DNA from 4 places in the Cellvibrio sp. KY-GH-1 genome. Region 2 is predicted to be linked to each of the others. Evidence: predicted binding sites of a transcription regulator. Region 2 holds the regulator's gene; each other region holds the start of a gene.
What was found. Region 2 encodes PhoB, which activates phosphate uptake and scavenging genes when phosphate is short. Its sites were predicted from a motif close to TGTCATAAANNTGTAACA; they were not measured.

Region 1 (5,205 bases), 840 kb from region 2:
GCGAGGTCAGTGGCAACCGGGGCAAGTTGTACTTCACCGGATTCAAAACGCGCGACGTCGAGCAAATCATTGATCAAAGCAAGCAGAAGTTGACCGGAATGGAGGGCGGTATTCAGTAAGTGTTGTTGACGATCTACATCGGAGACCTGGCTCGCCGCACGCAGCATCCCCAGCACTCCGTTCAGAGGGGTGCGCATTTCGTGGCTCATGTTCGCCAGAAATTGACTCTTAGCCCTTGAATTTGCCAAGGCCTGGTCCCGCGCAATTTCCAACTCGCGAGTTCGCTCAAGAACCTGCGCTTCGCGCTCATCTACCAACTTGCGCAATTCATTATTGAGCGCAAACAACTCGCGACTTTTGCTTTCCAGAAGTTCTTCAGCGGCACATCGGGCAGTCCGCTCGCGCTCAAGCCGATTATTCAACCGATCAAGTTCATCGCCCGGCACGATTGTCACCCCAAGCGGGTAATGGTAAATATAACTTGGTTTAAGGGCGTAGAAACTGCAACGCGGTCGATCTGCAGTTGCTCATTGAAGTGGTTGGCGCAACCTTCGATCAATCCCTCAGCCAAGTCCGGCAAATTGCGAGAGGATTCGTAGGTAAGTTGCAGCCGACTTTCATCAATATCGTGGTAATAGAAAACGGGCAACTCAGCGTCGGGGTAAAGTTTTTTACCTCGACATGAATGTGTCTATCAACTTCGCGCAGCACGTCAAACGTGGTTGTTGCCTCGGCAAAAAATACCGGAAACTTTTTTACAAACGACTTAGCGAGAAAATTCCCAAATGCTTTCACTAGCACCGGCACCGGCAGATCGAAACGCCGGGACAGTTCCAACACATAGGCTAATAGCTCGCTAAGGTCGTAGGTTCCAACACTGGTGTAGGCTCCTCCTGATGGTGGGTTAGTGGCGTCAATAAGGTCGTCGACCATATCCATGCCCCAGCTCTGCTCCACCATACTCATAAATTCGGTGAACACTATTCCTTTCATTGCCATCACTCATCGTTGCGGAAATGATTAAAGCTTAGTCAATTGAATTCACTTTGAAGGCACATTTTTATCATCCGGGCGTTTAAAAAATCTTAACCCGCTTTTTCCGGCGGCGGCGCAACGCGCAATACCTCTTCCATCGTCGTTAATCCCGCCGCAATTTTTTGCGCCCCGGATAAACGTAAGGTTCGCATGCCTTCTTTCATTGCCTGACGGCGCATATCCTGCAAATTACAATCGGGCGTGACTCGCTCTTTTAGCGATTCCGACATCACCAGAATTTCATATAAACCCTGCCGGCCCATATAACCTGTATTACGACACTCCAAACATCCCACCGGGCGATAGACTTTAGCCGGCACCTGCACCTTCCAGGGCGCGACCAACTCCTGCCAATCTGCCTGGCTAATTTGCCCCTCTTCTTTGCAATGCGGGCACAAAGTGCGTACCAGCCGCTGCGCCATAACCCCGAGCAAGGTTGCATTGATTAAATACGAGGGAATTCCCAAATCCAATAAACGTGCAACGGTGGAAGGAGCGTCATTGGTGTGAACCGTCGACAACACCAAGTGCCCGGTCAACGCGGCCTGAACGGCCATCTGCGCCGTTTCCAGATCGCGAATTTCGCCCACCATAATAATGTCCGGATCTTGCCGCATCAGGCTGCGGATACCGGCAGCAAAGTCCAGCCCGATTTTGTGATGCACCTGGGTTTGGTTAAAGCGCTCTTCCACCATCTCGATCGGATCTTCTATGGTGCTGACATTGACTTCATCGGTGGCGACTTGTCGTAGTGACGAGTAAAGCGTGGTGGTTTTACCGGAACCGGTGGGGCCGGTTACCAGCAAAATCCCGTTGGGACGATTAAGCATGGTATTCCAGCGCGCGTAGTCATCGCCGACCAAACCCAAATCGCTGAAGCTGCGCTGCAATACTTCCGGATCGAATATCCGCATCACCAGTTTTTCGCCGAACGCGGTGGGTAAGGTAGACATACGCAATTCGATTTCACTGCCGTCGCTGCGCCGGGTTTTGATACGCCCATCTTGCGGCTTGCGCTTCTCGGCGATGTCCATTCGCGCCAACACTTTGAAGCGGCTGGTGACGGCGGTAGCAACATTGGCCGGCAATTCATACACGTAATGGAGTACGCCATCGATACGAAAGCGAATGCGCCCCACATCACGGCGCGGTTCTATGTGGATATCGCTCGCACGCTGGTCATAAGCGTACTGCAGCAACCAGTCCACAATCTTGACGATATGCTGATCATTAGCGTCAGGATCACTCGCCTTACCCAGTTCGACCAGCTGCTCGAAGTTGGTAATCGCCGACGAGGAAGTCGCCCCACTGGCACCGGACACCGAGCGCGCCAGTGTGTAGAACTCCACCATAAAGCGTTCGATATCGGCCGGGTTGGCAACAACACGCTTAACCGTACGGCGCGCCACGTGCTCCACTTGTGGCTCCCATCCCGCCATAAATGGTTGGGTACAAGCCACCAGCACATGATCCTGGTTGACTTGTACACATAAAATTCCATGGCGTTTGGCGAAGGCGTAGCTGATTACCTCGGTACATTTGGCCACGTCGATTTTCATCGGATCTATATGGAACAGCGGCAGACGCGCCTTGGTGGCGAGCCACTCGGTAAGGGTTTCACCATCCAGGGTTTTACCGGGGCGCTGGACATCATCCAAATTCTGGGTGGCGATATAGGCGAGCGGATGCATGATGGCTTGCTCGCGCGTGCGCGATGCACCCAGCAGCACATTGGCATCCATTTGCTTCATGCGACCATCCGCCACCAGATCGCTAATTAATCCGCGTAAATCGAGAACCCTATCCAGCACCTGCGCCATTATTCTTTAACCCTGTTAGTGTTATATCTGCAGAGGATTGTAGCGGTTGCGAAGAAGAGCGTCTGCCTGTGCCATCACTTGCTCGCATTTTAGCGGCCGCTATCTATTATCTATGGGCCAGCCACTACCCGCAGAAGAATGCATCACTGTCACAAAAATGTCACAAACCAAGGTGACCTGATCGGGTGATCTTTCTATACTGCGCACACTTTTTATCCGGAGGGATTTTCATGCCGTTTGCCAACCTGTCGAATTTGTTTGGCCGCTCACCGATTAAGCCGATCCAGGAGCATATGGCACTGGCGGTAAAGGGCGCGGCCGAGCTGGTGCATTTCTTTGAAGCGATTACCAGCGATGACTGGGAGCGCGCGCGCGCGCTGCAGGAAATGGTGGTGAAGTATGAAAACGAAGCCGATGAAATAAAAAAGCAACTGCGCCTGCATCTGCCCAAAAGCCTATTCCTGCCGGTGCCGCGCACTGACCTGCTGGAACTACTCACCATGCAAGATCGCATCGCCAACCGCGCGAAGGACATTGTGGGCATCATCATGGGGCGGCGTATGAGCATCCCCACCATTATGCGCCCGCAGATGAATGAGTTTGTACGCGCGAGTGTCGCCGCTGCCGAGCAGGCGCTGGTGGCCATTAACGAACTCGACGAACTCTTGGAAACGGGTTTTAGCGGCCGCGAATTGGCCGTAGTAGAAAACATGATTAAAGAGTTGGATGAACTGGAAGAAAAGGCCGACAAGCTTGAAATCGGCGTGCGTACCTCGCTCTTCGCGCTGGAAGCGCAATTACCACCGGTGGATGTAATGTTCCTCTACAACACCATTGATTGGGTCGGTGACATTTCCAACCGCGCCCACGATGTCGGCGGTCGTTTGCAACTGCTACTGGCCCGCTAGTTTCCAGGAATATACCCATGACCCTTTTAGCAGAACACAGTCAGACACTGTTGATCCTCGCCTGTGTCTTCGGTTTATTTATGGCCTGGGGCATTGGCGCCAACGATGTCTCCAATGCCATGGGCACCTCAGTGGGCGCTCGCGCACTCACCATGAAGCAAGCAATTTTGGTGGCGATGGTTTTCGAGTTTGCCGGCGCCTATCTGGCCGGCGGCGAGGTGACCGAAACCATCCGCAGCGGAATCGTCGAACTGGACGTAATGACCAGTCACCCGGATTTGTTTATCTACGGCATGCTCTCTTCACTGCTGGCAGCCGGCACCTGGTTAATGATCGCGAGTATCCTTGGCTGGCCGGTGTCCACCACTCACTCGATTGTGGGTGCAATTATCGGTTTCGCCGCCGTGGGGATCTCCGCCGATGCGGTGCAATGGAGCCAGGTCTGGGGAATTGTTGGCAGTTGGGTCATTACACCCGTGATCGCCGGCGTCATCTCATTCTGGATTTTCCGCTCAGTGCAGCGACTCATCCTTAGCACCGACGATCCCTTTACTAATGCCAAGCACTACATTCCTTTCTACATGTTTGCCGTGGGATTTTTCCTTTCAATGGTGACAATTTTGAAGGGACTTAAATATGTACTTCAGGCTCATGATGTGCAATTCAGTTTTATCGAAGCCATGTTTGTTGCCACCTTGATTGGGATACTGGTAGCCGGAATTGGAGTATATATGCTCAGCCGCATTACCCCGGATCCGGCGGCCGACAAAGCCAACCGCTTTGCCAGTGTGGAAAAAGTATTCGGGGTGTTAATGATATTTACCGCCTGCTCCATGGCCTTTGCTCACGGCTCCAATGATGTCGCCAACGCAGTAGGTCCAATGGCCGCCGTAATCAGCGTACTGGATGTGGGCGCCATCGAAGCCAAGGCACAAGTACCCTCGTGGGTTTTATTACTAGGCGCGCTGGGCATAGTAGCGGGCCTTGCCACCTACGGCTACAAAGTGATGATCACCATCGGCAAAAAAATTACCGAGCTAACCCCCAGCCGCGGATTTGCCGCCGAGATGTCTGCCGCTGCAACGGTAGTAATTGCTTCAGGTCTAGGCTTACCAATTTCCACCACCCACACCCTGGTAGGTGCAGTATTGGGCGTGGGCTTGGCACGCGGTATAGGTGCGCTAAATATCGGGGTTATTGGCGGTATTTTTGCGTCTTGGTTAATTACCCTGCCCGCCGGTGCCGGTTTGTCGATTTTGTTTTTCTACTTTTTCAAAGGCCTGTTTGGCTGATCAATAACACTCAACTTAAAACCGGACTAACCCAAGCCCGGTTTTTTAATATCTGTCGATAGCCTTCGCTTGCATTTTTGCAGTCAATGATCGATAACACCTCATCCATAGCAAGGTGTTATCCATGAGTTTTGATTCCAAAGGTTATAT
Region 2 (5,205 bases):
TCCAGCTCCAGCTCCAGCTCCAGCTCCAGCTCCAGCTCCAGCTCCAGCTCCAGCTCCAGCTCCAGCTCCAGCTCCAGCTCCAGCTCCAGCTAACAGGAATCATGCAGCGAAAATCCTTAAAAATGCAGAAAAATTGCTAGAAAAAACGCCATCCAGTAATTTCATCTTGCAAAAGGCACCGCACTACTGGCGCTTGATGCGTATGGATCGCCCGATTGGCACCTTATTATTGCTATGGCCAACGCTCTGGGCACTGTGGCTGGCAGCCAAAGGCGTTCCCAGCATCAAGAATCTTGTGATTTTCGTATTGGGCGTGATTGTGATGCGCGCCGCTGGCTGTGTGATTAACGATTTCGCCGATCGCAAAATCGACGGCAAGGTCGCGCGCACCAAAGAACGACCACTGGCGACAGGTGCTGTCTCGAGCAAAGAAGCGATCGTCCTGTTTATAGCACTTTGCCTGACCGCCTTTGGCCTAGTCCTCATGACCGACGCGCTAACCATCAAACTCTCCGTTGGCGGCTTGGCACTGGCATTTTGTTACCCCTTTATGAAACGTCACACTCACCTACCACAGGTAGTTTTGGGCGCCGCGTTCGCTTGGGGAATTCCCATGGCCTATGCCGCAGAAGCCGGTGAACTCAACCGCCATATGTGGGTGATTTATCTGGCCGTCGTACTCTGGACCGTCGCCTACGACACCTTCTACGCCATGGTAGATAGGGATGACGACATGAAAATTGGAGTGAAATCCACCGCCATTTTGTTTGGCGAACAAGATCGCCTAATCACCGGTGCCTTGCAGCTACTAACCATTTACGCACTGGTATTGGTGGGCAATCGCTTTGAATTGGGCGGCCTCTACTACCTTGGGCTGGTAGTAGCGGGCGGATTGTTCGCCTATCAACAGTGGCTAATCCGCTTTCGCGCCCGCGACGCCTGCTTTAACGCCTTCCTCAATAATAACTGGGTGGGGATGGCGATTTTTGTGGGGTTAGCTGCCGACTTAGCCGTGGGTAAATCTTCATAATTCAGGCATATGTTGGAGCTCAAGCTCACTATATAATCGCCGCCCAACCTCAACCCAGGTTTTTTTGTGGCAAGGAACACCGCACAGGGATTATTGCTGCAAAAGGACTATCGCCTATCAGGAGATAAACTCAATGAAATACCTTAATGTCATCGCGAGTAGCTTGCTAGCTTTGGTTATTGCTGCACCTGTCAGTGCATCAGAACCGGCTCATCCGACCGGCAAGGATGTGAGTAGCATCAGCAAATCGGTAAAGTCCTCCAAATCTTCAAAGTCCGCCAAATCATCAAAATCTTCAAAGTCGTCCAAATCATCGAAGACTTCCTCCAGCACCAGCTTTTCATCTACCTCCAGTGTCAGCTCAACATCCAGTGTCGCTGCTTGCCCGTTGATAAGTGGACTGGATAACACTCCGACAGAACTGGGGCTTAGTGTGGCAGCTGGCAACCGAGTCTACTTGTCCCTCCAGGTGCAAAACGCGGATCTTGGTTGGCAATTTCCGGAAGTCCAGCTGAATAACGCCTATGTAACTTTGGTAAGCACTAATGGCTCAACGTTTATCTATGAAGTTTTGGCACTGGAAAACCTGCCCTCAACCAGCCTGACGTCGATCTACCTTAACTACCAACAACTGAACGCCAACCTGAACGTAACGCGCACCATCGGTATTTACGAGACTATTACTAGTGCAGTAAACGGGGCCAACCCGCTGGCAACCACCCTGACTACGTTGGTCGATACCGCTAGTTGTAACGGTAACTCGTCATCAACCACTAACAGCAGTTCAACAGCGACGCAAAGCTCAGGAGCTACAACCTCAAGCGCGAGTTCATCCAGCCCTACAGTTGTTTGCGAAACTCAGGCAGGTGTTGACAAGGGTACTGCCAGCCTTGGTTTCGGTGTACTACAGGGACAAAACGTCTTTCTGAGCCTGCAGTTGCGCAACGCGAATTACATCTCAACCATCCAGATCAGTCTGCCCGAGGCCGATGTCGTGGAAGTGTTTAATAGCGGCGGCAAGCGAATTTTCCAGGTCAGTGCTCTGCAAAATATCCCGGCAGTCGCCAATTTCCAGCTGAATTACGGATTTCAGCAAACAATTGCCAATCAAAACGTATGGCGTGATGTCGCTATTCACGACACCATTACCGGAGCCATCAACGGTATTTTCCCACTCAGCACATCTTCCAGCCTGCTGGTGGATGCGGCTAGTTGCGTCCAATAATATTCCCGATTAAGGGAATATTATTCCTGCATGATAGTTACTTTAACAATCAAGCAGGCCAGCGATAAAACGCCCTTGTGGCGCATTTTTTAATGTTAACGTTAAAGTATGCGCCACTCGGTCAACCCTCTCGATAATACTCACCGAGCAGCACGTTTTGCGGCTTCATCTACCAATTCGATAAGCGTTAGCACCGATTGCCGATGCAGGTATCGCAGTTTCACGCGGTGCAGCCATCTATGACGCTATTAGCGATCAACGGAAACCTCCGATTGACGCCCTCCTGTGACATTATCGAAGGTCATACTTGGTAACAAAATACATCGCCTAAACACACTAACGAACAATACAGGTTTGGCGGAGCGTTTGCCCCTTAGAACAGCGTTCATAAAGATCTTACGTGCTATATTTCCCCCAAATATCCTGCACACTGTCATAAATGTGTAACACTGAACTTATTTAATAAGCTGCAATATTAGCTTCATAAATACCGAAGCTTCCCGTGGTTTACTCAGGCAGAGCACCTTTATGACTGGTCGCAAAATTCTGATCGTTGATGATGAATCCGCTATTCGCGATATGTTGCGCGTGGCACTGGAGATGGCTGAGTATCAAGTCATGGAGGCGAGCAATGCGCAGGATGCTCACGGCCTGATCATTGATGAAAAGCCTGACTTAATCCTGCTCGACTGGATGATGCCCGGCACCAGCGGTATCGAATTGGCGCGCCGGTTGAAGCGCGATGAGGTGACCTCGGCAACTCCGATCATCATGCTGACCGCCAAAGGTGAAGAGGACAACAAAATTCAGGGCCTGGAAGTGGGCGCTGACGATTACATCACCAAACCCTTTTCCCCGCGTGAGCTGGTCGCGCGCTTGAAGGCAGTATTGCGCCGCGCCGATCCGCAAATCAATTCCGCCCCCATTACCGTTCAGGGCTTGTGTCTGGACCCCGCCAGCCACCGCGTGACCATCAATGATCAGTCGGTCGATATGGGCCCCACCGAATATCGGCTGCTGGAATTTTTCCTCACTCACCAGGAACGGGCTTATACTCGCAGCCAATTACTGGATCATGTGTGGGGCGGCAATGTTTATGTGGAAGAGCGGACGGTAGATGTGCATATTCGCCGCCTGCGCAAAGCTCTGACCATAGACGGCCATGAAGACTTGATCCAGACCGTACGCGGTACCGGTTACCGTTTCTCCACTCGCATTGAAGCCTGATTTCACTCTGCGGTGAGTATCCGGAGGTAGAAACCTCTGCAAGACCATCGGAGACAGGGACGTCGACGATGAGCCCCCATGGATGGGTTCACGGCGTGTCTTGCAGAGGTTTCTACCTCCGGATACGGATTAAGAACTAAGAGGCTCCCCCTTGCTTAAAGGTTTCAGTACCGAACTCCAACGTATTCTGGTCATCCTCGTTGTCTGCAGCGTGATTGGCTTTTTTAGCGACCATTATGCGCTTTGGATGCTATTTGGCTGTGCGATTTATATTCTCTGGATGCTCTGGCAGATGCGCCGTCTCAACCAATGGCTGGTGCGTCAGGAGAGCGAACACCCGCCCGAAGCCAGCGGTATCTGGGGCCAGATCTTCGACAATATCTACCAATTACAACGCGACCAGCGGCTGGAAAAAGAAAACCTGCAAGCGGTGATTAAACGCATTCAGGAAATCAGCTCTGCACTAAAAGATGGCCTGGTAATTCTGGATGCGCGCGGCCATCTGGATTTCTGGAACCCGGCCGCACACCGAATGCTGGCGCTCAGCACCAAAGACCAGGGGCAATCGGTCATCAACTTTATCCGCCACCCCAAATTCGTGACCTACTTTGAAGAAGGCAACTACGAGGAACCACTGGAACTGCCGTCCTCGCGCTTCGCGTCCAAACAGCTGCAATTCCAGATCACCCTGTTTGGCAAGAATGAACGGTTAATTGTAATTCGCGACGTAACACAGCTGCATAACCTGGAAAAAATGCGCCAGGACTTCATTGCCAACGTCTCCCACGAACTGCGTACACCGCTGACGGTTATCAACGGCTATGTAGAAACCCTGGTGGATAACAACACTACACCTACGTGGATTAAGCCGTTGCAGCAAATGTTGCAGCAATCCAAGCGCATGTCGCTATTGATTAATGATTTGCTGGTGTTATCCAAACTGGAAACCACTGAAGCCGGCCACAACCACAAGCCAATCAATATCGAACAGCTACTCGCGATTGTAAAAAGCGAAGCCGAAGTGTTGAGTAAAGAAAAGGAACAGCAGCTCACGCTCATCTGCAACAACACCACCAAGCCCTTGCAGTTACCTGGAAATGAAAAGGAATTACACAGCGCCTTTTCCAACCTGGTTATCAACGCGGTAAAGTACACGCCCAACGAAGGGCGTATTAGTCTTTTGTTATGGCAGGATCAGAAACATTTTTACTTTTCCGTCAGCGATAACGGGCCAGGTATAGAAGCTCAACACATCCCACGCCTTACCGAGCGCTTCTACCGCGTCGATGCCAGCCGCAACAGCAGCACGGGCGGTACTGGTTTGGGATTGGCAATCGTGAAGCATGTACTAATGCGCCACGATGCTGAATTGCAAATCACCAGCGAACCGGGCCGGGGCAGTACCTTTACCTGCATATTTCCTCTACCGCAAAAGTAACCCTTCGTGATATCAGCTCGCTTGGCAGAAAAGTGACAACCTTGTCAATTTTTCTGCTTTCCCACCAAAAGTCGAACTTGACTGGCACTTAAAGCCGGAATTGCTTCGCAAATTCGCACTTAATGACAAAACTATTACCCTATTGACTTAAAGTCGGACCGGATAAAACAACGTTGTCATTTTAGACTCGATCCCCATGCAATGATCCTGACGCCAAGTGCGCAGGGAACTGCATGAGTTAAATAACAAGCGATTACCCTAAGGTTCGCACTGGTTTATGACCAA
Region 3 (5,205 bases), 400 kb from region 2:
TGATTAATGCCCGCACAGTTTGGATCTCCGATATTCACTTGGGCTTCCGCGATTGCAAAGCGGATTACCTGCTCGACTTCCTGAATAAAATCCATTGCAACACTCTTTATCTCGTCGGTGACATTGTCGATTTGTGGTCGCTCAAACGCCGTTTCTGCTGGCCGAAAAAGCACTATCAGGTGGTGCTGAAGTTCTATGAACTGGCAGCGCAGGGAGTGCGCGTGGTCTACGTCCCGGGCAACCATGACGACCCCATTCGGCACTTTAGCGGACAGCTATTTGGCCCGATTGAAATTGCTCACGAACATGAATATGTCACCGCTGATGGTAAACGCCTGTTAGTGATGCACGGTGATGCGATGGATGTCTATATCAACCACAGTTGGCTGACGCGAGTCATTGGCGACCATGGTTACGAACTGCTGCTGTTTATCAATCGCTGGTCAGATCGCCTGCGTAAACTGGTCGGCCGCCCCTATTTTTCGCTGGCGGGTCTGATCAAAAGCAATATCAAGGGCGCCAAGGCCGCCATTGAAACTTACGAGCGGGAAGCGCTGGCGGAAGCCAAACGACGCGGCTACGACGGCGTAGTCTGCGGTCATATCCACTATCCGGCGCTGCGTGAAGAGGGAGAGCTGCGCTACGCCAACTGTGGCGACTGGATCGAAAACTGCACTGCACTGGTAGAGGATCATCACGGCGTGATGCGTCTGCTCCACCACAGCGATAAAGTCGCCTGGCAAGAGCTGCAGACAGCGAGCGCTTAACCGCTCGCCAACCGTCTCACCCGCTACACAACGGCAACACCTTGTACCTGGTTGCGCAGGCGAGCCCAAGGGCCAGTGATTGCCAGTGTCATTCCCGGCCGCTGGATATTTACAAACAGGGTTGTGCCATCGGGCGAGAAACAGGCACCACAAAATTCTCCCTTATCAGGATGGGCGTTCATCGCCAGGGTGTAGATTTTGCCATCGGGTGTCAGGCCGCGCAGATAATTAACGGTATCAGGTAAATCCGAATAACTGTCTTCACAAATAATCAAATCTCCCCAAGGTGCAACGGCAAGGTTGTCGCAGGATTCCAAAATCGCGCGGTTGTGGGTCTCATAAAGCAATTCCAAAACTCCAGGCTGCTCGGTTTCCCGCGCGGTGCCTTCGTAAGGGCCAGGTTGATAGCGCCAGACTTGGCCAATCTGCAGCGGGCCGCCACCGGTGGCCGCAAGCAGAATCTCGCGGGTTTTATCCGGGCGCAAGGCGAATGCCAAGCCTTCTCCGCGCGCAAAAATCGCCGCCCCTTGCGCGTGACCGCGCAGATTTAAATCCCCTTGCGGCGACGTCACCTCCTCCAAGTCAATCCACTCACAGCTAAAGCGCTGGCGCAGGCTCACTGTTTGTACACCAGGTTTACCGGCATCTTCTGGCCAATTGCGAGTATTTGCGCCGGGCCAGCCGCGAATGGCGAGCGCCTGCAAACGACCACCCGCCAACAGTTCGCCGGGGGTATTGGGGATAAAGCGGTAGAACAACCCTTTGGCGTCATCTTCCGAGAGATAGACAATCCCGGTAGAGCTATCGACTGCCGCCGCTTCGTGCATAAAACGGCCCATATCCCTGAGTGGGGTAGCGCCAATCAACCCCTTCGCACTGGAAGGAACCTCAAATATGTAGCCGTGTTCGCGACCATAGCCATGCTGTTTACCTACGAGGCTTTCCTCACAGGTCAGCCAACTTCCCCAGGGCGTTGCACCGCCACTGCAATTACGCGCCGTACCGACCAGACTTAGATGACTGCGCTCTATTTGCTGACTGCGGTGGCTGAAAATAAGGCTGGTAGTGCCACCATTCACCGGCAACCCTTTGTAAAAATCGTAGGCGATGCCTTTGGTCTGCTTGGCCAGTTTCGCCTGGCCGACAAAAGCGCTGGCTTCCTCACCCACCGATGCAAGCTCGTGATTGCGAATCAAAATGCATTTACTGGCATCGCCCGGCAATGGAAAGGCCGCCATGCCGTCAGGGGCGCTGGGCATGCGCAATCCATCGCTCATCAAGTCGCCAGTGCGAGCGATGACTTTGTAGCTAAAGTCACGCGGCAAGTTGAGAATTCCCGCTGGATCTAACAATAACTGACCCACCTTGTCGATGCCGTAGAGTGGATCCTGCGCATAGACCTGCGCCCGTAATTGCAGGCTGCGAAATCCGCCCAAAGCAATGGCGGCGGCGCTAGCATTTTTGAGAAAGTGACGACGAGTTAAACGCATGGGGTTTCCTTGATTGTGGGCACAGCAGTATTCAAATGAATAGGGAGAATTTACCGGTCACCTTTTTCAACCAGCGAGATTACCGTTTGATGACAGCGCCGGACAAGCACTGAGCTGCTTTGACTCCTGGATCCCAGCTACCTTAGGCTTCCAGCGCTTGTAGCGCGAGGGCGGTAACAAATCCCAGCGCGGCCATAAGACCCGAAAGTTCGTGGGTTTCGGCAAAAGCCTCGGGGATCATTGTCTCCACCACCATAGCGAAAATCCCGCCGGCTGCTATGCAAGTAATGAGCGCTTTCAGCGGGGCCGGAGCATTACCAAAAAATACCGCTCCCACAATCGCAAATACACCGGATAAAAGCGCCATACCACCCCACAGCCGCACCATAAACCAACCGCTGCGCCCGGCCACACGCATACCGGCAGTGCTGGACAAGGCCTCGGGAATGTTGGAGATGAAAATCGCCGCCACGGTGGCGACGCTCAACTTGCCACCACTAGCCACCAACACGCCTATCGCCAAGGATTCGGGGATACCATCGAGCAAGGTGCCCGCCGCAATCGCTAAACCGGTATTTTGCGCTGCCGGTCCTTGAGCCTGGGAGCGTTTGCGATGCTTGACACCTGAGCTGTTCAACCCATGATTAATCACAGAGAACAGCAGCGCACCCAGCATAAAGCCACCGGAGACCCAGAGAATACTTGCCTCGGATTGGGCTTCCTCGACCAGCTCAAAACTCAGGGCCGCAACCAAAATGCCGCTACCAAAGGCCATCACATGTGCGATGACTTTGGCGGAGAAGCGGATAAACCAGCCAAGCAGTGAGCCGATCAATAAGGCACTCGCGGCAGTAAATCCCCAACCTCCGGCAACTAACCAGTCGGGCATTACTCCGCCGGAAACCAAGCGCGCACCACGTCTGGAAGAGGTACAGATTTACCATCCACTGAGCTGACCCAAACCACCTTGGAATAACCTTCCGCGGCGGGTGTATCGGGTTGGGACAGGGTGTACACCTTGTACTTGACCATAAAGCTGGAGCGCCCTGGTTCAGACAGAAATACATCGATGCGCAGGGTTTCGGGGTGAAATATGGGGCGCATGAAGGTACAGCCAATGGTCACCACCACCGGGTGAGTATCGCTTTTGAGCGGAAGGCCTTTTTCCAACATCCACTGGAACCGGGCCTCTTCAAAATAACGGAAGTAGAGGGTGTTATTCACATGGCCGTAGGCATCCATATCGCCCCAGCGCACTGGAATCTCACAGGAATAAAACGGGGTTTCCTCGCTCATAAAAACTCCTCACACAACCTCAGTTCGCGCACTAAAACTCACTTGCATGCTACCCAATCCAGCGTAATCAATCTGGATATCAGTATTCATGGGGACCTCAATAACCCCCGCGTAGGATCCGGTAATCACCGCCTGCCCAGCCACTATGCCTTGACCACGACTGCGCAGAAACTCCGCCAACCAGTAAAGCGGTGCGCGCGGGTGGGTATTCGGGTGTTGACCCTGGCGCTCAATCAACTCGCCATTAGCGCATTTGAATGTGATGGTAAAACTACTCGCGGCCGCCGCGCTGGAGGAATCTATTTGCGGGCCAATAAACAGGCCTTGATTGACCAGACCATCGGCCAACATTTCCGCAAACTCACACTGGGTTGGGTCTAGGTAACGACCATTGATCAACTCCAACGCCATGTGGGTGCGAGCAATCGCCGCATCCACCTCAGCAGGGGTATAGGGCTCGGCGCGCGCGGGCAGATCCTTGCCAAAGAAAAACGCCAGTTCCGGTTCAATGCGGGCGATATTGGCTTGGCCTGGTTTGGGCCAGAGACTGACCGGAGGCACCGAATCTATGGTGCGGGTGTAGATAGGGCCAACCACCAGCTTGCCCTCCGGCGGTAACAGGCATTTCCAACCGCCAATAGTGTCGTCCATTTGTTCACACCAGTATTCAGTCACCGCCGCCTGAACGGCCAACGCCTGCTCCAAATCCTTCGGGCGGCAGGACGTAGGTAAACGTTCACCCTGGATTCCTTCAACCCGACGTGCCACCAAAATGGCTGCTGCCTCAGTGGCATCGAACAACTCACTCATATGCAAACTCACTCACAAACTCTAATCAGTATGGAAAATAGCCGCGCCATAAATACAAAACCCCTTGGAAAAGGGGTTTTGGTGACCGCAGCTGCGATTAATGATGGGGCGACAGCTCGTGGGCGATGTGCTTAAGGTCATCGCTCGACTCTATAATATTCGCCACCGTGGTATAGGCTTTTTCCGGATCCAAATGCAGGTCTTCAAACACTTGGGCGGGAATAGCCAGCTTGGGGCCACGGCCAATGTTGTGTTGCTGCAACAAACGCTGAGCGACAAAAATCAGCTTGGCGTAGCTCGCAAACTCGCCTTGGTAATCGGGGTTGTTTTGGTGGCGCAGCCCGACCACCACTTCCTCCGGCATAGACCACAGCGACATGAGCGTCGCCGCCAATTGCTCGCGGGTTACACCCAATAAGTGCCGTTCAATCGCCTGATGATTCACGTGTGGGTTAGCATCGGCCAATTCGCAATAATTCTGAAAATACGGAGGAAACACCTCACCTAAAATCAGGTAGCCAAAGTTGTGTAATAGGCCGCACAGATAGGCCATACCAAAACTGGGTCGGTGATCGCGAGGAATCGCGGTAACCAAGCCTTCGATAGTGGCGGCCATATATACGGCTTGTTGCCAGTAAGGCTGGGCCCCATGAGGGCCATCTTTAGGGATGGTCATTGCTTTGCCCAACGACAAACCCAGTGCCAGGTTGAGCACCATATCGAAACCCAAAACACGCACAATGGCGTCATGGATAGATTTGATCTTGCCCGGCGCCGAATAGTAAGGCGAGGCAGCCCAGCTGACCACTTGAGCAGCAAGACTTGGGTCTGTCTCAACAATT
Region 4 (5,205 bases), 1.5 Mb from region 2:
GGTGAAGCTAAATGCGGCGCCGATAAAAAAGAAGAGAAAAAAGCTGAGTAATCTTTATGGCTGATGCAGCTGGCAATTATTCAGCAGCTGTTTCCGGTGCAGGCCTTGGCTTGCGCCGGACGCTAATGAAAACCTTGGCAGATTTGAACACTAGCGATATTCAGTTTATGGAGGTTGCTCCAGAAAACTGGATTCAGGTTGGCGGCCGTTTAGCAAAACAGTTGCGGGCCTACACAGAGCGTTTTCCTTTTGTCTGCCATGGATTATCCCTTTCTATCGGTTCCCCCGCACCCTTAAACACTGACCTCTTGCATTCGATCAAACAATTAATGCGTGAGCACGGTATTCGCTATTACAGTGAGCATCTGAGCTATTGCAGTGATCAGGGCCAGTTATACGATTTGTTGCCTATTCCCTTTACTGAAGAAGCCGTTGAATATGTGGCTGAACGCATTTTGCGGGCGCAGGACATTTTAGGGCAGCGCATTGCTATCGAAAACTCTTCCTACTATTACGCTCCACAGCAGGAAATGAGTGAAAGCGAATTCATTAATGCCGTGGTGAAAAAGGCCGATTGTGCGCTCTTGCTGGATGTAAATAATATTTACGTTAACAGCATCAACCACAAGTATGATCCCTATGAGTTTCTTGCCAGTCTTCCCGGTGAGCGCACGGCTTACGTACATATCGCCGGGCATTATGAAGAGGCGGAAGATTTGCGCGTAGACACTCACGGTGCACCGGTGATTCATCCGGTGTGGCAATTGTTGGAAAAAACCTACGACTTATTTGGCGTGAAACCAACACTGTTGGAGCGCGATTTTAATATCCCGCCGCTGCCTGAATTGTTGGCAGAACTCAATGAAATTAAAATTCGCCAGCAGAGTGTCTTATGAAAAGTTTCCAACACACTCAACTGGAGCTCGCGCGTTATTTGCGATCACCGGAAGCGAGCCCGGCGCCCATGCAAGTGGAAGAACGTCGTTTGCATATTTATCGCGATTTGATTTACAACAATATTGAGAATTTTATTGCTAATGTATTTCCTGTTACTCGCTCAATTCTAACGGATGATGCATGGCACAGATTAATCCGCAGCTTTATCGCACATCACTATTGCCAGACTCCCTATTTTTTACAGCTCAGTGACGAGTTTGTGCAATATTTGCTGCAGGAGCGTGGACTGCAGGAAGGCGACCCTGAGTATTTACTGGAGTTGGTACATTACGAATGGATTGAGCTGGCATTGGATGTAAGTACTGAGGTCATTCCCGAGGCGGGTGTCTGGCCAAAGGATCTTGATGACTCTCGCCCGCGAGTCTCACCAGTGGCGGTCTGCCTCAGTTACCAAAACCCGGTACAGAAAGTCTCTGCGACCCACGCCAATTTGACGCCGGAAGTAACACATTTGTTGGTTTACCGTAATCGCAATGACAAGGTTTGTTTTGTTGCAGCTAATCCACTGACAGCGCGCTTGTTGTTTTTATTGCAATCGGTTGATCAACCTTTAATCGCTCAACTGCAAACCATTGCCCGAGAGTTACAGCATTCCGATTTTGATTTGCTTAAAAAACAGGCAGTTTTGTTGTTGGAAGGTCTTTATAAAGATAGCGTTATCAGTCATTTTGAGTAATATGTATCCTCATTTGCACTTTTATGGATGATATAAGTGCCTTAAATACGATTTAAGGCGCAAAAATAGTGCAAAAAGTGTGAATTTTTGATTTAAAGCTAGGATTTATCACAGTACAGCCATTCATTTCTTTATATAATCTTGCCCCGTCAATAAGACACTCCGGTTGTCATATTTCTGTAATCATCCAGTCACACAATGGCAACCCGAAAGACACATAAATGTAATCTTTAAATTCGAAACACCTGACTCACCGATGCTCTATGCATCACACACACACAATCAAGGAGACAACTCCATGAAAAAAACATTATTAGCCGTGACCCTCGCTTCTCTGTTCCCGCTGGCAGCTGTTGCTGACGTAGTCGTATACGGTAAAGCCAACGTTTCCCTGCAAAGCACCGACGAAGCTAGTTATTCAACTGCTAACGGCAATCAGGCTGATGGCAGCAAAGTAGAGTTACTGAGCAACGCTTCGCGCATCGGTGTAAAGGGTGGTGAAGAAGTTAATTCGAAGTTGAAAGTGATTTACCAGTTTGAATACCAAACTGAAGTGGATGACGGTACCAACGGTTCACAAACTTTCGGCCAACGTAATATTTTTCTGGGTCTGCAAGGTGTAGCTGGTACCATTATGGGCGGTCACTTTGATACCCCAACTAAAGTTGCTCAGGAAAAAATTGACCTGTTCAATGATCTGGAAGGCGATATTACCAACATCTTCAAAGGTGAAAACCGCGTAAGCAACATCGTGCAATACGTAACCCCAACTTTCGGCGGTTTCGCAATTGCTGCTGCCTACACCTCTGAAGAAAACGACGGTACCTTCAAACAAGCGGGTACTCCAACCAATGGCGCGTCTGTATCTTTCAGCTATACCAGCCCGGTATTCTACGGGGCTATCGCAACTGATCAGGACGTAGAAGCTGATGGTATTAGCCTGGTTCGCGCTGTCGCTCGTTTGACTTTGGGCCCTGTGCAATTAGGTGCGTTGGCTGAGCAATACGAAAACGACAATACCGGCTACGATGAAGACGGTGCGTTGGTTTCTATCCTCTGGAACCTGACCGACAAGTGGGCCGTAAAAGGTCAATTTGGTGACTCTGACGTAAGATGGATCGATGGCGAAGCCGCGAGCGTTGGTGTGGATTACAAAATGACCAAAAATGCCACTTTGTACGGTTACTTCACTTCAGTTGAAAATGGCATGAATGACGCTACTGAACCAACTGTTGACACCTATCGTGATGATACTTACGGTGGTGTTGGTGTGGATTTCAAATTCTAATTCGTGACTGCGAATTGCAATTTGTAAGCAAAGGGTGCGTAAGCACCCTTTGTTATTTTGGGAAATGATATTTTATTGTTAACGATATTCAGGAGTGATCCATGAAATCTCTTGCGTTTTGCCTGTTGTTGGTAGCATTTTCAGTAGAAGCCAGTGAAGCAGCTAAAAAAAACTGTGAAGCAGCTGTGGATGCAGCCGACTCGATGAATGTGAACCAGCAAGATTGCGATTATTCCAACGAAGGACTGAACGGGTTTTTGCAGAAAGCGTTTAAAAAAGGAGAAGAGGGTGCTGTACTGGAGACTACTGGTGCAGAAAAAAATACTACCGCTCCAACCACACAAGATGCGCCTGCAACACAAGAAGCTTCTGCACAAGGCTTGCGCACATCTAAACAGAAAGTTGAACAGAATTTTATGTTGCGCGTAGAAGTAGATCAGTGGGCTAATCTGCCCGTGGCGCGTGCACAATTATTACCAAAGGCGTTGGAAAAGTGTGGTAATGGTTTTGCGATTATTGGTGAGCATTACCGTGGTTTGGCGATGGGACGAATCGAATTGGCATTAACCTTTCGCTGTGACTAGCCCTTAGTCTGAATAAATTGTATAAATAAAAACGCCGCTATAAAGCGGCGTTTTTTTTTATTTCTGTGTTGGCTATCAAGCCCGACGCCTAAAGAGCGGCAGTGGTTGATCTACAGCAGCTTGATAATATTCCTGCAGGTCTTGCAATGATTTTGCCGCTTCATCCAGATTTATTTCAGGATTGGCAAAGGCAAACGCATTAACACCGCAGCGGCGCAAGTAGCAAAGTTGGTCGCGGATAAAATTGCCAACGGCACGCAGTTCGCCAGTGAAGCCATAGCGCTCGCGCAGCAGGCGCGCGCTGGAAAAAGCGCGGCCATCCATAAACAGCGGAAAGTTAACGCCGATCACCGGGAAGCGATTCGCCTCTGCACCTATTAACTCGGCGCTTTCATCGCTGTCCAGCCATACACCAATATCAGTGCGTGTTTGCAGTGTTTCCTTTTGGGCGAGCCAAACACTAACGGGAATAATGACCTGACCCGCAGGAACTTCTGCAGCAGCGGCTTCGCCTTCTGGTTTAGCGATCAATGTCCAGGTGTTTTCGACAATCAAGCCGTCTTTAATTAGCTTTGGCATAAACTTTCTCCTTGAAGGGAGCTGCGCCTATACGGCGGTAGGTATCGATAAATAATTCTTCAGCGGTGCGGTTGGCGAGATATACATCTACCAATTTCTGGATAACGGTTGGCATATCTTCCGCACTGAATGATGGGCCAAGTACATCGCCCAGCGAAGCGTCGTTACTGGCGTTACCGCCTAACTGCACTTGATAAAACTCTTTACCCGCTTTATCCACGCCCAAAATACCAATGTGGCCGACATGGTGATGGCCACAGGCATTCATACAACCGGAAATATTCAGGTCGATATCGCCCAGGTCATAAACATAATCCAGGTCTTCAAATTGACGTTGAATGGCTTCAGCAATTGGAATGGATTTCGCGTTAGCCAGTGAGCAGAAGTCACCGCCGGGACAGCAAATAATATCGGTAATGGTGCCGATATTGGGCGTTGCAAAACCGGCCGCTTTGGCTTTTTGCCAGAGTGTAAATAATTCAGTTTTCTTCACGTCAGCCAGCACGATATTTTGTTCATGCGTAGTGCGTGCTTCACCAAAGCTGAATTCATCAGCCAGGTTGGCGATGATTTCCAACTGGGAATCAGTAATATCGCCAGGCGCAACACCAGTTGGTTTCAGCGATAAAGTCACCGCAGCATATCCGGGAACTTTGTGCTCGCGCACGTTGCGTTGTAGCCACTTGCCGAACGCAACGCTCTCACTCGCTTGTGCGTTTACCGCAGCTTGTGCCGCAGCATTATCAATAGTGTCGTAGGCGGGTGCAGTGAAGAAGCCTTTGGCACGCTCGATTTCATCGCGAGTTAATTTGTTGTAGCCATCTTTCAAGTATTGCCATTCAGCTTCAACTTTTTGTGCGAAGACTTCCGGCGTCAGTGCGCGCACCAGAATTTTAATACGGGCTTTGTATTTGTTATCGCGGCGACCGTAGAGGTTGTATACGCGCAGGATAGCTTCCAGGTAAGACAATAAATCTTCTTCTGGCAAGAAATCGCGAATGGCGGAGCCAATACAAGGAGTGCGGCCCAGGCCGCCACCGACATAAACTTGAAAACCGACTTCGCCTTTTTCATTCAGCAATATTTGCAGGCCGATATCATGCACTTGCACCGCAGCGCGA

Region 1: the regulator PhoB is predicted to act here: its motif matches at 3,003-3,020, upstream of D0C16_RS14165 (TIGR00153 family protein).
Region 3: the regulator PhoB is predicted to act here: its motif matches at 2,335-2,352, upstream of D0C16_RS15865 (alkaline phosphatase PhoX).
Region 4: the regulator PhoB is predicted to act here: its motif matches at 1,801-1,818, upstream of D0C16_RS23600 (porin).

The regions. Positions count from the first base shown of each region.
Region 1 covers NZ_CP031728.1:3,330,567-3,335,771, forward strand. Annotated here, with positions in the region: gene D0C16_RS14145 (ATP-binding protein) at 1-446, opposite strand, end outside; partial or broken gene D0C16_RS14155 (heme NO-binding domain-containing protein) at 452-999, opposite strand; gene D0C16_RS14160 (GspE/PulE family protein) at 1,086-2,855, opposite strand; gene D0C16_RS14165 (TIGR00153 family protein) at 3,086-3,763, shown strand; gene D0C16_RS14170 (inorganic phosphate transporter) at 3,781-5,055, shown strand; gene argE (acetylornithine deacetylase) at 5,180-5,205, shown strand, end outside.
Region 2 covers NZ_CP031728.1:4,169,075-4,174,279, reverse strand. Annotated here, with positions in the region: gene ubiA (4-hydroxybenzoate octaprenyltransferase) at 197-1,030, shown strand; gene D0C16_RS17630 (hypothetical protein) at 1,164-2,255, shown strand; gene phoB (phosphate regulon transcriptional regulator PhoB) at 2,784-3,482, shown strand; gene phoR (phosphate regulon sensor histidine kinase PhoR) at 3,634-4,920, shown strand.
Region 3 covers NZ_CP031728.1:3,767,396-3,772,600, forward strand. Annotated here, with positions in the region: gene D0C16_RS15860 (UDP-2,3-diacylglucosamine diphosphatase) at 1-767, shown strand, start outside; gene D0C16_RS15865 (alkaline phosphatase PhoX) at 791-2,257, opposite strand; gene D0C16_RS15870 (ZIP family metal transporter) at 2,400-3,146, opposite strand; gene D0C16_RS15875 (thioesterase family protein) at 3,146-3,553, opposite strand; gene D0C16_RS15880 (hydratase) at 3,563-4,363, opposite strand; gene D0C16_RS15885 (HDOD domain-containing protein) at 4,461-5,205, opposite strand, start outside.
Region 4 covers NZ_CP031728.1:5,679,710-5,684,914, forward strand. Annotated here, with positions in the region: gene D0C16_RS23585 (hypothetical protein) at 1-51, shown strand, start outside; gene D0C16_RS23590 (DUF692 domain-containing protein) at 57-896, shown strand; gene D0C16_RS23595 (DUF2063 domain-containing protein) at 893-1,633, shown strand; gene D0C16_RS23600 (porin) at 1,932-2,921, shown strand; gene D0C16_RS23605 (hypothetical protein) at 3,023-3,505, shown strand; gene D0C16_RS23610 (DUF934 domain-containing protein) at 3,581-4,084, opposite strand; gene D0C16_RS23615 (nitrite/sulfite reductase) at 4,068-5,205, opposite strand, start outside.